4 regions of the Thalassolituus sp. UBA3500 genome follow, and region 4 is predicted to be linked to each of the others. Evidence: predicted binding sites of a transcription regulator. Region 4 holds the regulator's gene; each other region holds the start of a gene.
What was found. Region 4 encodes sigma-54, which starts transcription at its own class of promoters, with help from an activator protein. Its sites were predicted from a motif close to TGGCACNNNNNTTGCTNT; they were not measured.
Positions count from the first base shown of each region.

Region 1: the regulator sigma-54 is predicted to act here: its motif matches at 2,348-2,365, upstream of B2R29_RS09390 (ammonium transporter).
Region 2: the regulator sigma-54 is predicted to act here: its motif matches at 2,778-2,795, upstream of B2R29_RS03370 (motility associated factor glycosyltransferase family protein).
Region 3: the regulator sigma-54 is predicted to act here: its motif matches at 3,057-3,074, upstream of B2R29_RS10355 (nitrate reductase).

Region 1 covers NZ_DFQB01000036.1:5,297-9,944, reverse strand. Annotated here, with positions in the region: gene B2R29_RS09400 (metallophosphoesterase) at 1-189, shown strand, start outside; gene B2R29_RS09395 (hypothetical protein) at 286-1,017, opposite strand; gene B2R29_RS09390 (ammonium transporter) at 1,020-2,306, opposite strand; gene B2R29_RS09385 (ABC transporter permease) at 2,561-3,760, opposite strand; gene B2R29_RS09380 (ABC transporter permease) at 3,773-4,648, opposite strand, start outside.
Region 2 covers NZ_DFQB01000013.1:2,209-6,856, reverse strand. Annotated here, with positions in the region: gene B2R29_RS03375 (flagellin) at 1-2,487, opposite strand, end outside; gene B2R29_RS03370 (motility associated factor glycosyltransferase family protein) at 2,823-4,648, shown strand, end outside.
Region 3 covers NZ_DFQB01000042.1:22,062-26,709, reverse strand. Annotated here, with positions in the region: gene cobA (uroporphyrinogen-III C-methyltransferase) at 1-209, opposite strand, end outside; gene B2R29_RS10355 (nitrate reductase) at 214-2,877, opposite strand; gene nirB (nitrite reductase large subunit NirB) at 3,506-4,648, shown strand, end outside.
Region 4 covers NZ_DFQB01000059.1:19,785-24,432, forward strand. Annotated here, with positions in the region: gene B2R29_RS14510 (HPr family phosphocarrier protein) at 1-147, opposite strand, end outside; gene rapZ (RNase adapter RapZ) at 160-1,035, opposite strand; gene ptsN (PTS IIA-like nitrogen regulatory protein PtsN) at 1,053-1,511, opposite strand; gene hpf (ribosome hibernation-promoting factor, HPF/YfiA family) at 1,515-1,817, opposite strand; gene B2R29_RS14530 (RNA polymerase factor sigma-54) at 1,882-3,444, opposite strand; gene lptB (LPS export ABC transporter ATP-binding protein) at 3,589-4,314, opposite strand; gene lptA (lipopolysaccharide transport periplasmic protein LptA) at 4,311-4,648, opposite strand, start outside.

The DNA.
Region 1 (4,648 bases), on a different contig from region 4:
GGGGCAGGTGCTAAACAACGCCCACTTGATGACGTGAATCGTAACCCGGCCGAATTTCAGCAGGGCGATGTATTAGGTTTTATGCATCTGCACATTGAAGGCAATCAACTGACGGTGCGTGTATATACCGTTGATGAAGTATCGGGAGAACATGCTCTGGCGCATAGCTATCAGATGACGCGCGACTGAAGAGTCTGATTAAAGCGATACCCGGTGTGTTTCAATAAAAAAGCCACTGACGTTCTGTCAGTGGCTTTTTTAATCTTCACTCAGCCTACGCACTCATCAGCGCCCCAGTAGTTGATTCAGGCAGTTCGCGTAAGGCTCATTACCTCGATATTTTTCACCGACTTCGCGCACGGCTTTACTAAGCAACAAGTCGGCATCTACCGGGCCAATTGCCTCGCAGCAACCGATGTAAGTGAAGTTAATCAGCTTACGTGCATCCATGATTTCGAGTGGGGTATGAACGGCAGAAACCGAAATGTCTGGCTGTTCAAACATAGCCACAGCCGCAGGCTGGAGTTTTTTCTTCTGAGCGGCGCTGAGCACATACGATTTAATCGTGCGAATCTGATCCGAGCGCAGGCGGCTGAACAACATATTAACCACTTCAGCGACCAAACTGTTTTGCGGTGCAGTCTCTGAGGTCTTTTGAGGCTGCGAAAGCCGGGAGGCTGCCTGCTGAGGCCGACTGAATTCTTCTTTGGTGAGCGGCTCAGAAGGCGTAAACGAAGTTTCTGCATCGTCTGCTGAATTCATCCAGTTGATGGGGTCAGGCTTCAGATCAGATTCGTTAGCAGCCATGACCATGCGCACCAGACGACTGAGAATCTCAAGGCGATTCTGCTGAATACCCGGAACATCCCGGCACGCGCCCAGGAACTGATTCAGTTCATAACGCGAGCGTTCAGAAAATTCCGCTTGCCATAGGATCATAACCTGGCGAAGTTCTTCGCCAGCAATATAGTCCGACAAAATCGTAAACACGATGCGACGTTTAATATCAGGGCTCATGCTTATGGCTCCTGACGGAATGTGATGTTTCGCTGGAACTCTGGATAACCGACTTCATTGTGCTCGGTACAATCGAGGCCCATCTGCTCGTGTTCCTTCGAAGAACGTAGGCCGATCATAAAGCGAATCAGCGTGAACACCAGCAGCGACAGCGGGAAGGCCCAGAGGAAGGCAGTGATGACACCAATGGCCTGAGTCGCAACACGCTGAGTATCGAACATGTCGCCAGCGAAAAAGAGCCCCGCGGCAATCGTGCCCCAGGCACCGGCGAAACCATGCACGGGAATTGCTGAAACAACATCGTCGAGTTTCCAACGAAGCATCAGGTCCTGACCCAGAGTTGCAATCACACCACTGACAGCGCCTGTGACGATGGCGAATGGCGGTTCCATCGTGGCACAGCCGGCGGTGATGCCTACAAGGCCTGCGAGGCTACCGTTAACGGTAGTGGTTAAAAGAATCGGGCGTTGTAACAGGGCCGACAGTAAAATTGCACCGCCCGCACCGGCCGCCGCCGAAAGGTGAGTGTTAAGAATGATGCCACCAATATTCTCTGAAGCTGACAACGCGCTGCCACCATTAAAGCCAAACCAGCCGAACCAAAGAATAAAGCCACCCAAAGCTACGAGAGATAAATTGTGGCCAGGAATATTTCGCGTGTTGCCTGAATTATCAAAGCGACCAGTACGTGCGCCTACGGCGATGACCCCAGCAAGTGCACACCATGCGCCCAAAGAGTGCACAACGGTAGAGCCAGCAAAATCAATAAAGCCCAGTTCGGCAAGCCAGCCCTGACCGCCGTAACTTCCGCCCCAGGCCCAACTGCCAAACACAGGATAAATAAAGGTGACGATGGCCGCCGCAGATAATAAATAGGCGGTATAGCGAGTGCGTTCGGCCATGGCACCACTGCAGATAGTGACAGCGGTCGCAGCGAACATGGTCTGGAATAACAAGAAAGTAAAGTCCCAGTTACTGCCTTCAGATAAGCCGAATGCCGTGGTGCCAAAGAAGCCCGTTGGGTTGTTGCCAAACATAATACCGAAGCCAATGGCCCAGAATAATAGACTACCGATACAGACATCGATGTAGTTTTTCATCATCACGTTAATGGCATTTTTTGCGCGAGACATGCCACTTTCAAGCAAGGCAAAACCGGCCTGCATAAAAAAGACAAGTGTGGCAGAAAACAGAATCCAGACGATATCCATGCTGGTTGTTCCGGTATCGGCGTGAGCGATTCCGGGGATCAGAGTAAGCGACAGGAGTATCGCTGGGAGAATGTACATATAGCTAAGCCTATGTTTCTTATAAAGTTTCTCCTGCTTGATTGGCAAGTGTCATGCCATCTATTTATAACTTTGTAATTAAGGGCGGGTTATCTGTCGCGATGCAGCTGCGGCGGGCCTTGAACAGCTTGTGAAAAATATACCGGAATGAATAAAAACAACTGGGCTAACCATGATGGTGCGAGTATGGTCGGTTTTGGGGCGCACTGTCGCACCAAAGAAAAGCGTGATGACTGGGTTTAGGGCAAGGAAAGTTACTCCCCCCGTAAAGCCTCAATAGGGCTCAGCCGTGATGATTTATAGGCGGGCCAAATGCCGGAAATAAGGCCAGTGATCGTCGCTACTGCAATGGCCAGTCCCAGTGTTGAAAACTGAATCTGAACCGGAAATGCAGGTGCTAAAACGCTCAGAAGGGCAACTACAACGGCAGTAATAACGATGCCGATAAAGGCGCCGAATAATGAAAGCATGACTGCTTCGCCTAAAAACAGGCTGAGTAGCTGACGGCGTGGGCAACCAATCGCACGCAGCAAACCGATCTCGGCTGTGCGTTCCGTCAGGTTGGTGGTCATAATGGTAAAAATACCAACGCCACCAACCAACAAAGAAATACCACCCAGTGCGGCAACGCCCATGGTCAGGATACTGAGAATGCGATTCATGCTGCTGAGCATTTCGTCCTGGCTGGTGAGGGTGAAATCTTCCTGGCCGTGGCGTTTCATCATCACGCTTTTAATGCGCTCCTGCATTTGCGCAGAGGTCGTGCCTTCTGAGAACACCACATCGACTTCCATTAAACCTTCGCGGTTAAACAGGGTAAGGGCGCGGTCGGCAGGAATATACGCCATATCGTCGAGATCAAACCCAAGAGTTGAGCCTTTCGGTTGCATTACACCAATCACACGATAGCGTTGGCCGCCAATCCGGATAAATTTTCCGAGAGGGTTTTCACTGCGGAATAACTCCCGATATAACGTATCGCCAATGACCGCGACCGCAGGGCTATTACCGTCGGCGTTCGGTAAAAACTTCCCCATTGCCAGTGGGAAGTCCCAGGCCTGATTAAAGTCAGAGGTTGTACCGAGAATTTCAGTGCTGCGAACACGTTCACCGTAGCGCACTGGCCCTGAGCCCTGAACATTCGATACGACCCATTCGCTACCGGTAATTCTTGATAAGGCTTCGGCATCGTCGAGCGTTAATAACCGGACTGAGCTTATTAATCCTCCGGCCAGTCCTGCGGTCTCACTGTGACCTGGGGTAATTGCAATAATGCGTGTGCCAAATTGCGAAAAACTGTCGAGCACGTACTGGCGTACACCGTGGCCAAGTGTCGTCAGAAGGGTCACTGCGGCAATACCAATTGCAATGCCCAGTGCGGTTAAGACGCTCTTACCCGGTTGGCTGGTAACGGGTGAGGTTGCAAGGCGTAGCCAATCGTCAGGTCTGATCATAAGGCACGCCTCCTATTTTCCGGCCTGAGCCTGAAGCGCCAATACTGGCGGTAATTTTGCGGCTTTCTGGGCCGGTATCCATGAGAACAGAACACCGGCGACCGCAGAAATACCAATCGCCGATGCACTCGCCCAGACAGGGGTGGCAAAAGGTACTTCAGGAAATTTTACTCGAAGCCCTAATAGAATCACCTCCGCGATCAGCATACCGAGCACCGCGCCGCTGGTGGCGAGTAAGGTGGCTTCGGTAATAAACAATAAGCGGACCTCTTTTGATGACGCCCCTAGTGCTTTTAATAAGCCAATTTCAGCGCGGCGCTGAGCTACGCCGATGAGTGTCATATTCATGATTAACACACCAGCGACTAACAGGCTGATAGCAGCGATACCGGCGACAGCAAAGGTCATGACTAACAGTACATTATTGAAGGCGCTGAGCAGGCTGTCGGGCGTAACAATCGTAATATCCAGTTGGCCGTCATGGCGCAGCGTCATCTGTTGCTCAACGGCGGTCGTCATCGCCGGAACCGCATCAATGTTCTCAATCTGAATCATCACGCGGAACAGACCTTCGGTGTTAAAAATCTGCATGGCATTATCAACGGGCAGCATCAGCGCGTTGCTCATATCAAAGCCGAAACCCGTCCCTGAATCGGTAAGCACGCCTGTCACCCGACAACGATAGTCCGCGACATTAATCCATTGGCCCAGCGCGCGTTTAGGGCCAAAAAGTTCATCGCGGAGCGTTGCACCCAGAATGCATTCCGCACGACTGCGGCTACCCTGGCGAGTAGTAAATGCCTGACCCTGACTGAAGGCGAGATCGCGGATGTTAAAGAAATCCTGAGTCGTCCCCAGCACTAAGCTGTCGCGGCTCAACCCTGAAAT
Region 2 (4,648 bases), on a different contig from region 4:
GAGCTCGCCACCAGTCGTTGGATCAGACAGAGTAACGTTTACGTCTTTGCCATCGTCAGAGTAGAACTTCAGTTCGCCCGACAGATTCAGAGCGTTTTCTCCAATATCTGTAGTACCGCCTTCAGCGACTGTAATGGTCTGGCCGCTGGCGTTCTCAGTTTCCAGGCTAACCGTGTTAGCGCTGTAGTTACGGATAGTCAGTGATACTTCGCCGCTGTCTGCGTCGTAAGTTGCTGATACATCCATATTGGCTGTAGAGAAGTCAGTACCGTTGATGTCATCAGCCAGACCTTGCAGCGTGAAGTTACCATCGCTGTCTGGAGTAGCCGTTACATCGATATCAGTACCACCCGCCGAGAAGCGCAGCTGCTCACCAGATTCAAGAGCCGAGTCTGTAATGGTCAGGTTAATCTCTTCGTAGGCGCTGACACCGCTCACACCGTTAATGGTGCTTGCCAGTTCTGCAACCGTTGAGCCTGCCTGCAGAGGCGCAGCAGGTGATGCATCAACACCGCCAACACTCACAGAAAGGTTCGTTTCAGCGGTAGTTGTCAGTACATCACCAGCAGAAGAACTATCCGTCACAGTACCCGCTGCACCCAGCAGTTCAGTACCAGCGTCAGTCAGAGTTACGTCAACCGCTTCACCAGTTGCAGACGTTGATGCGAAGGCCAGCTCACCAGTCAGAATGGTCCCATTTGCGCCTGTTGAGATCGTAGTACCGTCGATGGTTACTGCACCTGCAGTCGTACGATCGGCAGTCAGCTGGGTGGCAGTTTCGTTGCGGAATGTGAAGGTCACATCACCGCCAGTACCGTCCAGTTCAGCATTGAGGAAACCTGTTGCGCCCAGGTCCGCAGCAAAGTTACCAGCGTTCAGCTGATCAACCACGCTTTCCGCACGGAGAATCGCAGAAGTACCAGAAACGTTTACAGTCACGCCACCGATGTCAAACGAGTCACCCGCATCCAGACCCGAAAGCGTCATGGTGCCCTGCTCGTAGAAGTTAACATCGATACCCGCAGTCGTTGCCGCAGTCTCAGCAGCATCTGCATATGCAGCGATGTCCTGGTTACCCGCATTCGAGTAAGTAACCGCAGTTGTACCCTGAACAATCGTCAGAGATGCACCACTGTCGGTGATCTGTGCTGCAGTTGCCGTAGTCGTTACGGTAGTTGTCACAGAACCAGTGGTTTGCGAAATGAAGGTACCGCCGGAGTCAGCACGCTGCAGAGTGTTCGCCAGCGAACCGCCGCCCACAGTAGAGGCAGAGGTAGTGTCAGCCACTTTAGAAGACACAGAGACTGCTTCAGCTCGGTCGTATGTACCCGCAGTCAGACCCGCGTTTGCCAGGTCGCCACGGCCAGTGCCGTTACCACCAGATACTTCAATGGTTTTCTGGTCGCCGTCAGCAATCAGAGTGTAACCACCTTCGTAGGTGTTGCTGTATGTGGTACCAGACTGCAGCGTCGCACCGCCAGACAGACCGGTTGCCGCAGCAAAGGTATCCTGGTCAAGGCCAGTCAGTTCAGTGGTATCGAAGCTCAGAGTGATGTTCCGGCCGTCTTCAGCAACCAGGTTTACACCCGTCGAACCGTTTTCAGTATCAACCGCACGAACACCAGTCTGTTCAGCAACCGCGTTGATTGCCTGCGTGATCGCTGCACGGGATTGCGCCGTATCGGTCGTTGTAGAGAAAGAAATGTCTACGCCGTTCAAAGTGAAAGTACCGGAACCCGCGGTGCCGCTCATCTCACTACCACCAGCAACGTTTTCATTTACCTGAGCGGTAACGCCAGTTTCGTCGCTGTAACGGTTAATCGCTGCTGCTTTAGAAATCGCAGAAGCGACATTGTTAGAGACAGAAGAAGTGTCGTCTTCTGCACGGGAAGCGGCAATCGCAACACCGTTAAGAACCAGGTCGCCGTTTTCCAGAGCGTTGTCAGTACCACGCGCTGAAAGACCTGACTGAGAAGAAGAACCCAGCTTGTCAGCAGTCAGCTCACCGATAGAGATATCAACCGTCTGACCAGCGTTAGCGCCAACCTGGAAGGTTGCAGAGAAAGAACCGTCCAACAGTTTACGACCGTTGAAGTCAGTTTCTTCTGCAGTACGCGAAATCTCAGAAACCAGCTGATCAACCTCAGCCTGGAGAGCTTCACGGTCAACGTCAGAGTTAGTGGCGTTAGCAGACTGAACCGCCAGCTCACGAATACGCTGCAGAGATTCGTTAATAGAACCCAGTGCACCTTCAGCAGTCTGTGCCAGAGCAATACCGTCACCGGCGTTACGTACGGCTACATCCAGACCTTTGATCTGAGAAGTGAAACGGGTAGAAATCGCCAGACCAGCAGCGTCGTCTTTCGCGCTGTTGATTCGGAGACCAGAAGACAGGCGCTGCAAGGCCTGCTGGTTCGCCGACTGGGATTTGTCCAGGTTACGCTGAGCGTTCAGCGAGGCAATGTTGGTATTAATAATTTGAGGCATGGTGTTTCTCCTGTACCTACTTCTATTGGAACCGGCATCACCTTCGACGCTTTTCGGCTCCGCCTGACTTTGTCATAGGGTTTAACGGCGCCCCCGTAGAGTTCTTTAGAAGTTTTTTTCAACAAAGTGAGGGGCATATGCGACACCCTTTTGACACCCTCGCAACACCCCTGCTAACCCACTGATATATATAGAAAATTATTTTTGACACTCACCAAATCTGGCATTAAAAAAGTTTGTTACGAAATGTTTTTCTGTGCTCTTCCTGCAAGTCTGCTCCCCCCTTCAGGTGGCATGATCTCTGCTACTTTCTCTGTTCAATAAGGAGAAATGGCATGACACACCCACGAGCCGCCGGTGCTATGGCGCTGAAAGACAAAAATCTGGCGTACTTTAAGAAGAAGCACCCTGCTCTGTATCAAACTGCGTTGCAGGAAAGCTTCAGTAGACTGACGCTGAATATTGATGGCGATACAGGTAGCGTCGATCTTTGGCACGACAAACAAAGTTTGTATCAAGGTGATGCGCATGCCTTTGCAGATAGAGAAGTTGACGCATACAAAGACAACTTCGGCCCCGGACAATCAATAGCCACCATACTGCCACCCAGTCCGGGGGAGATTGGCTTTCATCGTTTCTTCTCTAAACGTATGCACGCTCTGACGGATCAGATCCCGGACGATGCAGACCTGACCCAGAATTACACCATTCCCGATTTCTATCCCATGATCGTATTCTTTGGCTGTGGCCTGGGTATCCATATCGAAAGAATGATCCGGGAAAACCGAATTCTTAACGTCATCATTTTCGAGCCAGATCCTGAGTACTTCTTCGCCAGCCTCTATGTCACTGACTGGGAAGATCTATTCCGCGAGTTTGAAAGGAAAGGCAATAAGATCGACATACTCGTCGCCAACGGCGGAGTCGCTCCACCGGAGGTGTCTTCTCCCGCACTCTGGAACCTACTGATCAACTACGGCCCGAGCTTCCCGCTGTGCGCTCTCTTTTATAATCACATAAGCAGTGCGCCCTATAACCCCATAGTCAAACGTATACAGGGGGATATGCACTTCTTCCTGAATCAGTGGGGCTACTATGACGATGAAATAAATCAGCTTAACAATGCTCTGCATAATATTGGCGCAGGCGTGCCACCTATGTCTTACGACCAGATAGATACCACTCTACCAGCGGTTATCGTCGGCGGTGGACCATCCTTTGATATGCGGGTTGAAGAAATTAAGCGCCATCGCAATAAGATGTTACTGATCTCGTGCGGAACATCGGTACACAGCATTATTGCTGCCGGACTCATGCCCGATATACACGTTGAAATTGAATCGCACATGTTGACGTACGATCATCTTTCAAAAATCGAGCATCCAGAATTCTTTGAAAATACGTTGCTGGTTGGCGCCCTACAGCTGCCTCCCCAGGTATTTAGCTTATTCAGACACGGTTACTACTTTCTGAAAGACTCAACGGCGCTGGGAAATATGTTCGGCAGCCAGGAAGAAATCGTACACAGAGCGACGCCAACCTGCACCAACACCGGCGTGGCCGTAGCAACTCACCTTCAACTTAAAAGCGTCTTCCTGTACGGCATGGACTTCGGCTTCCCGGAGAAGAATCAGCATCACTCGAAGAACAGCATCTACTTCAGCGATAAAATGAGTGACTCCATCAAAGAAGGGGTTAAACGTAATCTGGAGAAATTGGTCGAAACCGAATCAGTTCATGGCGACCCTATGTACACTTTTCCAATGTACAACACCTCAAGGATGAGTATTGAACAACTGACAAAGCACCGCACACTGCACCAGCAAACACAAAGCTACGCATGTTCAGAAGGCGCAAAGATCGCCAACACTGAATATCTTACACCGGATGCCGTAGATGACTTCTTCGCTACACGTGAAGACATCGCTTCAACCGAATTTCTGAAGGCACTCAAAGGTACACCCTTCACACAGAAGCAGATGCGCGAGAAAATCGACGAGCTCGGTGCTTTCCTGAAAGAAATCAGCCGCTCATTCAGTGTGTGCTTAAATTCTCTGAAATCGACCGAACCTGAAGACGTATTTCGTGTGTGCCACACGATCAACCTGAATCTACTGCAACAGGTCTTCCCTAAGTATGGCCTGACCGCATACTTCATACG
Region 3 (4,648 bases), on a different contig from region 4:
ATTTTGTGTGCACCACAACGTTTCCCGACATGAATGCGGGTACACTTCTGCGGCAACATATCGAGTATCTCATCGGAAATAAGGCTGTCGTATAAAACGATATCAGCCTGACTGATGACTCTCATTGCTTTGATCGTCAGTAATTCAGGGTCACCAGGACCGCCGCCGACGAGCCATACTTTACCGGGTTGTTTCTGTGTATTTTTCATTGTCTTACTCCACAGCCTCTGCGGGCTGGTATTTCGCAATAAGAGATTTCAGCTCTGGGATACAGGAGCCGCAGTTAGTACCGCATTTCAGTTCGGCACCTAACTCATCAGCACCGGTGCAGCCGCCCGCTATCGCTTTTTGAATGGTGTTTTCACCCACCTGGAAACAAGAGCACACGATGGCGCCTTTATCTTCTACTTTGCCAAGCGGGCGTCCGGCCAGAATGGCCCGGCGGTCGTGGATGGAAAGCTCTTCCTGTCCAAAAATATCGATTAGCCACTGTCGGCCACTGAAGTCGTAGTCTTTGTGAATAAATAAAACCGCCTTGAGTTGGTCTCTTTCAATCAGGCACAGGCGATAGTGCAGGTTGGTCGGGTCGCTGAACATGACCCAATGATCGGATTCAAATTGGTTCCTGACCGAACGGATAAATTCGACCGGATCGTTCTGCCCACTGATTTCATACATGTGACCCGTGTCAGTGACGTTATAGACCCAGTAGTCTGTATCGAGGTGACCAAGGTCTTTGCTGGTCAGGAGAAATCCTTCCCACTCGGTTGAAAATACCGCTGCGTTAACATCCGTCATTTTCAGAGCGGGTTGTCCGGATACCGGGTCATTATCTTTGTTGATCAGTGCTCCCATCCGGGCCTTACTGGCATAGCGATTTGTCCAGTGCATGGGTACAAAAATCTCTCCCTTGCGCTGAGCGAGATCGCTGCGAACCTGAGCGCGTACGATAATCTCGCCACGCTCGCTCCATAATCTGACCAGTTTTTTATCTCTTACTCCTAAGCGCATCGCATCTTCAGGATGAAAATCCGCGTAAGGTTCTGCGATGTGTCGGGCAAGTACAGGCGCTTTTGCGGTTCTGGTCATTGTATGCCAGTGATCCCTTACCCGACCTGTATTCATAGTCAGTCCGGTCGCCGATGACGTTGGTGATTTCGCAACGACAGGAATGAATTTCGCTTTGCCCGATCTGGTATAGAAATATCCATCGTCATAAAAACGCGGACGACCGGCAGGGAAGGCGTCGTTGACCGGCCATTGCACAGGAGCCAGTGCATCGTATTGTTCACGGCTCATGTTGGTCAGGCCACTGAGGTCAAAGTCGCGTGTGCCATTATTTTCAAACGCTGACAGGCGTGCGTGTTCGTCAAAAATTTCAGCCGGATGTTCATAAGGGAATGCTTCTTCGTATCCCAGGCGGCGGGCGACTTGAGTAATTATCCACCAATCCGGGCGCGCTTCACCCGGAGGGGGCAAGAAGCCTCGTTGACGAGATATACGGCGCTCGGAATTTGTGACAGTACCGTTTTTCTCTCCCCAGCTCGCTGCGGGCAAGAGCACATGAGCAGCGGCGGTGGTATCAGTATTAGCCATGCAATCAGATACCACGACAAGTTCGCAGTGCTTCATGGCTTCTTTAACATCGTCAGCATCTGGCATGCTGACCAGTGGGGTCGTGGACATAATCCAGAGGAATTTAATCTTTCCATTTTTTACTTCGTTGAACAGATCGACTGCCTTCAGTCCCGGTTTTTCTGCAATGTGTGGTGATTGCCAGAAGCGCCGCACACGATCCCGGTCGGCCGGCGAGAAATCCATATGGGCGGCCAGCTGATTTGCCAGCCCACCAACTTCTCGCCCGCCCATCGCATTGGGTTGCCCCGTAATTGAAAACGGACAGGCACCAGGCTTGCCTATCCGACCGGTTGCAAGATGCAGGTTGATAATACTGTTTGCTTTGTCAGTGCCATCAATACTCTGATTAACGCCCTGAGAGTAAAAGGTCACTGTCTTTGGTGTGTCGCGGAACCAGGCGAAGAAGGTTTCGAGGTCCTGCTGATTTACGTCGGTAATAGCCGCGAGGTCGCTAAAGTCCTGCGCCGCCTTCGATGCCGCCACAAGTGCCTCGCCAATGTTTTCTGAACACTGTTCAATAAAGTGTGTGTCCAAAGCATTTTGCTGGTGAAGGTAGGTCAGCAGAGCATTAAATAGAGTGGTGTCACTGCCTGGCTTTATCGGAAGGTGTAAGTCTGCAATATCGCAGGTCGCTGTTTTTCGTGGATCGACCACAACAACCTTCATACCCGGGCGGGCTTTCTTCGCCGCAGCCATCCGCTGGAACAGGATCGGATGAGCCCAGGCAGCATTACTGCCAGTGATGACCAGAAGGTCTGCCTGCTCGAGATCTTCGTAACACCCCGGAACGGTATCACTGCCGATAGAGCGTTTATAAGAGGCTACGGCCGACGCCATACACAGACGCGAATTGGTATCCATATTCGCACTGCCTATAAAGCCCTTCATCAACTTGTTGGCGACGTAATAATCTTCTGTGAGAAGCTGGCCTGACCCGTAGAACGCAACCGCTTCCGGACCATGGGTAGAGACTACCTGGCGGATCTTATCGGCGACCAGGTTCAGTGCGGTATCCCAATCAGCTGCCTGGCCATTCATTGTCGGGTGTAGCAAACGGTCGGTTTGATCCAGAGTATCGTGCAGCGCAGATCCCTTAACGCACAGACGCCCGAAATTTGCTGGGTGCGACTTCATTCCAGCGACAGGCGCAATATCCTTCTCGTCGACAGAAATATCCACACCACATCCTACTCCGCAGTATGGACATGTTGTCTGAACCTGTAGCTTTTTATGACTCATAGGGCTATCCACATAGTTGGCTTGCTACTCTCAAGCCTTTTCGTGAGCAAAAAAAAACGCCCGCGGAGTTACCCGCGAGCGCCAATGCTCATAAACACAACACAAAACGACGACACCAACGTTGGTGTCTGGACCGCTGAATCTGGCTCCCTGCCAATGCACAAGGTCTTAGTAATGACTAAACAAAAAGAGTGCCAACTCTGAGATGCTAGTCATTTATTCATACTCAGACCCGCCTCAACGCCCGTGGCAACTGAGCCTGGTGATATGTGAGCAGAATCGGCCGGCCCGTTTTCAGAAGTTGATTCGGTAAGTCACTGGTGACCTTGTATCTTATTTGCCTTTTTGGGGTGCAATAAGACTGTAATGAGCACTCTTCTGGTGCGAAAAGTGGAGTCTGATCACTTTTTCTCTGTGGTTCTGATACTCCCAGCCCACCGACAGGCAGGCTGAAAACCAGACGCGACGGCCTGCCATTGCATCTGGCGGTTCTGGATACCGCTTTGGCACTCATATTGCTAAAGCCTATTCGATACTGTTTGCTGCAACGGCGTAGCGGGTAAGTAGAGCAACGATGCACTTATTTAAGGAGACAAGAAGAATGTCTGAATAAGAGAGAGTCATCGCCATGAGTAAGAAGCGCATCATAGTTGTTGGTAACGGTATGGTTGGCCACAACTTCCTCGCCACTATGGCCGAATCTGAGAAAGCCTCAGAATTCGAATTAATCACCTTTTCCGAAGAACCTCGCCTTGCGTACGACCGCGTACAGCTGAGCAAATACTTTTCAGGGGCGACCGCCGCTGACCTGGCACTCACCACAGAATCTGAATACGACGATTCCGGTATTACCTATTTAAAGAATGAGAAAGTTGTCGAAATTGACGCCGACAACAAAACCATTACGACCTCAACCGGGCGTATAGAAGGATACGACAAACTGGTGCTGGCAACGGGTTCCTATCCATTTGTTCCACCGATTCCGGGTAAGGATCAGGATCACTGCCTTGTTTATCGTACGATTGAAGATCTTGAAGCAATTTCTGCGTCCGCTGAAGTATCCAAAACGGGTGTTGTTGTTGGTGGCGGTCTGCTTGGCCTCGAGGCAGCAAATGCACTTAAAGAAGCCGGCCTTGATACCCACGTTGTTGAATTCGCTCCGCGCTTAATGGCCGTGCAGCTCGATGAAGGCGGCGGTAATCTGCTGCGACATAAAATCGAATCTCTGGGTGTGTCAGTACACACTGAAAAAAACACCAAAGAAATTGTCGCTGGCGAAGAATGCCGCTATCGCATGAACTTTGCCGACGGCTCACACCTTGAAACAGATATGATTCTGTTCTCTGCAGGTATTCGCCCTCAGGATGAACTTGCGCGACAGTTCGGCATCGACGTCGGCGAACGCGGCGGTATTGTCATTAACGATTATTGTCAGACCTCAGAAGAAGACATCTATGCAATTGGCGAATGTGCGCTCTGGGACAGTAAAATTTTCGGTCTGGTCGCACCGGGCTACCAGATGGCAAAAGTCACAGCGGCTCACATCACAGACACCCTGGTAAATCTGAAAACCCCGGAACTTGCTTTTAAGGGTGCTGATATGAGCACCAAGCTTAAGCTGCTGGGCGTGGATGTCGCATCGATAGGTGATGCGCATGGCCATACGGCGGGTTCTCAGTCGTTTGTATTCAGTGACGACATCGAAGAAGTCTACAAGCGACTTATTGTTTCTGCCGACGGTAAAAAACTGCTTGGCGCCGTGCTGGTGGGT
Region 4 (4,648 bases):
GGACATAATGCTTTTGCAGTCGACCATACGCCCGTCCTGGCCAATCTTAAGCTGGCTGGAGAATGCTGACGCAGTAGATACCAGTTTGGCCGCTGCGCGGGCATGCAGGCCGAGTTTATTTATTATAAGAACGTTTTTCTGGATCATACGGTGTCCGGATTATGGAGTAGGCAGGTTCGCTGCTCGTGCGAGTTCACGATGACGCACCTGGACGTTCGGGTATTTCATTCGGTATTCGGTGGCGAGTTGCTCAGCCAGATAAACGGATCTGTGCTGACCGCCGGTGCAACCAATGGCGATCGTCATATAGCTGCGGTTAGCTTCGATCAGACGGTCAGTCCATTGCCCCAGAAAATCGCTGATCGATTTTCGCATTTCACCGACGACGTCATAGCTGTTCAGGAATAATTGTACTTCGCTGTCGAGGCCTGTGAGCTTGCGCAGGTCTTCACTCCAGTACGGATTGGGCAGATGGCGCACATCGAACACGTAGTCTGCGTCGGTGGGGATACCATGCTTAAATCCGAACGATTCAAATAATATCGACATTTCACCGTTGGGGCGGTCTGCAACCCGCAGGCGAATCATGCTGCGCAACTCGTGAACTGACATGTGCGTTGTATCTAATGTCAGATCCGCCATGTTGGCGAGCGGATCAAGGAGGTCTTTCTCCTGATCGATGGCTTCTGCCAGTGACAGCTCGTGGGTTGTCAGCGGGTGCTTGCGTCGTGTCGCACTGAATCGCTGTAGCAGAACTTTTTCAGAGGCGTCGAGATAAACCACATCAAGCTGATAGTGATCATTAGGCAGGTCGAGCAGTAGCTTCTCTATCGGCTCTTCTGTGGCCGAGAGATTGCGAGCATCAATACTGACCGCAACCCGGGTCAGCTTGTCATTGGCGTCAGCCTGACTGGCAAGGGCAGGCAGTAGCCCGATGGGCAGGTTGTCGATGCAATAGAATCCAAGATCTTCGAGCACGTGCAGCGCACTCGACTTCCCCGATCCTGATCTTCCGCTGATGACTACCAGGCGCATATTCGACTCCGTGATTACTACCGCTCTGCGATCGCTCGCTGGAAAAGACGTTTGGCGTCTGGCGCGTTGCGCAAAGCTTCGCGATATTCCGCCTGATTAAAGTTACTGGCGAGTGTCGCCAGTATCTGAAGGTGTTCGTCGGTTGCTTCCTCGGGGACTAACAAAGCAAATACGAGGTCGACCGGATTACCATCGATAGAATCATAGTCTATCGGGGTATTTAATCTCAGAAGAACGCCCAGCGCTTTCTGGCACTGCAACAACCGGCAGTGCGGGATGGCAATACCTTCTCCTATCCCTGTGCTTCCCATGCGCTCGCGTGCTAACAGGCGTTCGTAGATATCGTCTGCGGAGGCATCGCCGATTTCTTCAGCAACCAGAGATGAAAGTTGTTCTAACAGTTTTTTCTTACTGGAAACGGTCACGTCAATGACGGACCGTTCCGGTGTGAGGATATCCTCAATACTCAAAGACATGCTTCAGCCTTGACCGTGTTGGCGCGCGACCTGCTTCTCTTTGTGCTTAAGAACCTGACGGTCCAGTTTGTCGACCATCTGATCAATGGCGGTGTACATGTCTTCGTTTTCTGCTTTCGCGTGCAGGTCGTGACCTGTGATGTGTATCGTCCCTTCGGCCGTCTGGCGATCTTTAACGACGGTCAACGTGATCTGACCTGTGGTGATGCTGTCGCTATGGCGCGTAAGCTTCGACATTTTATCTTCAACGTGCGCCTGCATCGCTTCCGTTACTTCTACATGATGACCACTGATATTGATTTGCATGCCAAGTCTCCTGTGTCGCTGGCGGTAGGTGAATCAGAATCTGTTCACATTGATATAACAGACTCTAAATCAACTGCTTACGTTCATTCGATGGTGGTATCAGCATAGCCTCGCGGTATTTCGCTACCGTGCGCCGTGCCACTTTGATGCCCTTTTCACCGAGCATCGTTGCTATCTTGTTGTCACTGAGTGGCTTACGCGTGTTTTCGTCCGCGATCAGTTTCTTGATCATCGCCCGGATAGCCGTCGATGAACACTCTCCGCCGCTGTCGGTGCTGACGTGGCTGGAGAAAAAGTATTTAAGCTCAAAAATCCCACGTGGGGTATGCATGTATTTCTGGGTGGTTACCCGAGAGATCGTCGACTCATGCATACCTACGGCTTCGGCGATGTCATGGAGCACAAGTGGCTTCATGCCTTCATCACCTTCTTCAAAGAAGTCTATCTGGAATTCAACAATTTTGGTTGCGACTTTGAGCAGAGTGTCATTGCGACTTTGCAGACTTTTAATAAACCAGCGTGCTTCCTGCAGGTGATCTTTGAGGAAGGTATTGTCAGCACTGCTGTCTGAGCGGCGAATCAGTGATGCGTAGTCGGCATTCACCCGCAGCTTGGGCGCAATCTCTGGATTCAGCTCAACACGCCACTCGTCTCTGATCTGGCGGACGATGACGTCTGGAATAACGTACTCGGATTCTTCTGAGGCAATGCCTGCACCCGGCTTCGGGTTAAGCTCTTTGATCAGTCGCATGACTGACTTGAGGTCATCTTCCTTCAATTTTGTGCGGCGCATCAGTGACTGATAGTCGCGACTACCGAGCAGGTCAATGTGATCACGTATGATCAGCTGCGCTTCGGTGAGCCAGGGGGTGCCCTGAGGCAGTTGATGCAGTTGCAGAAGCAGGCATTCGCGCAGGTCGCGGCAGAAAACACCCGCCGGATCAAACTGCTGAAGGCGATGCAGAACCGCCATAACTTCTTCTTCTTCGATTTCCAGCGATGGGTCCATCGCTTCAATGACGTCTTCAACGGTGGTGTGCAGATACCCATCGTCGTCTACGCCATCGATCAGCATGGTAGCGACTTCGCGGTCAGCGTCTGACATGGGCGTCAGGTTGAGCTGCCAGAGCAGGTGGTCCTGCAGGTTGTCGCTGGTTGCATAGCGCGAGTCGTAGTCGAAGTCTTCGTCAGCGGGGCCGGAGCTGGAGGCAACGCCAGCACTCACCTGATAGGTATCTTCCCACTGGCTGTCTACCGGGAGGTCATCAGGCAGTTTTTCGCTCGACCATTGCTCGTCGAGAGACTCCTGTCCACTCTGGTCGTCGTAGGAGTTATCTTCGTATGAGTTGTCGTAATCCTGATTGTCAGAGGAGGCTTCTCGGCTGTCTCTGTCGTTGTTGTCTGAATCAGAATTGCGGGAATCGTTATCGGACTCGTTGCCGGAGTCGTTGCCGGAGTCGCTGTTGTCATCAAACTCTTCGCTTTCCAGCATCGGGTTAGAATCCAGCGCTTCCTGAATTTCCTGTTGCAGGTCCAGTGTGGATAACTGGAGGAGGCGGATGGCCTGTTGCAGCTGGGGCGTCATCGTCAGCTGCTGGCCCATCTTAATCTGAAGGGATGTCTTCATATAACTCGGTATTTACGACCTGAAAATCGAACCATCTTTTTGTTTGATGTACTTAGCATTATAGGCAAAGTCCTTGTGTATGGAACCTATTTTGCTTACCAGAGTAAATAGATAACTCTACAGTACGTGACATCGGTCTGAGTTTCAAAGACGGAAGTCGTCGCCGAGGTAGACTTCGCGTACCTGTTCGTTCGCCAGCACATCTTCAGCGGTGCCTTCGGCGATGATATGCCCGCCTCCAACGATAAAGGCTTTCTCGCAAATTGCGAGGGTTTCACGCACGTTGTGGTCAGTAATGAGAACGCCGATGCCCCGGGCTTTTAGCTGTCGGATGATATCCATAATGTCAGACACTGAGATCGGGTCGACCCCGGCGAATGGCTCGTCGAGCAGAATGAATGAGGGCTCGGCAGCCAGTGCCCGAGCTATCTCGACGCGGCGGCGTTCACCGCCGGACAGTGCCATACCCGCGCTGTCGCGAATGTGCTGAATATGGAACTCGTTCAGCAGCTGCTCCAGTTGCTCATTGCGCTGCTGTCGATTCAGGTCGTTGCGGGTCTCAAGGATTGCCATGATGTTGTCGGCAACGCTGAGTTTGCGGAAAATAGAGGCTTCCTGTGGCAGATAGCCTATGCCCTTGCGGGCGCGGCCATGCATCGGCAGGTGGCTGATGTCTTCATCATCGATCATGATGCGTCCACGATCAGCCTGCACCAGATTAACGATCATGTAAAAACAGGTTGTTTTACCTGCGCCATTGGGGCCCAGCAAACCAACGATCTGACCGCTTTCTACGCGGATAGACACATCTTTAACGACTTCACGGCCGCCGTAACTTTTGGCCAGATGTTCTGCCTTCAGTGTTTTCATTCTGTCGCTGCTTCCGGAGATTCTGTCGAGTCAGGTTCTGAGTCAGATTCAGGTTTGGGCGGCTGGATAACGACTTTGATCCGGCCGGAGTCTTCGTCGGTACTGTCGGTCGACGACTCGGCGATGTTGCCATCTGCACGTACGGTCTCTGTTGCCATATCATAGGTGATGCGTTCACCACTGAAGATGTTGCCTTCCTGTTCCAGTTCGGCATCGCCAGTGATAATGATGCGGCGCTCGCTGGTGTAATAATCGATGCGATTGCCCAGTGCGGTGGTCAGTGGTTTGCCGACTTCGATCTGCTGTTGATAGCGGGCACGATCGCCTTCTGCTA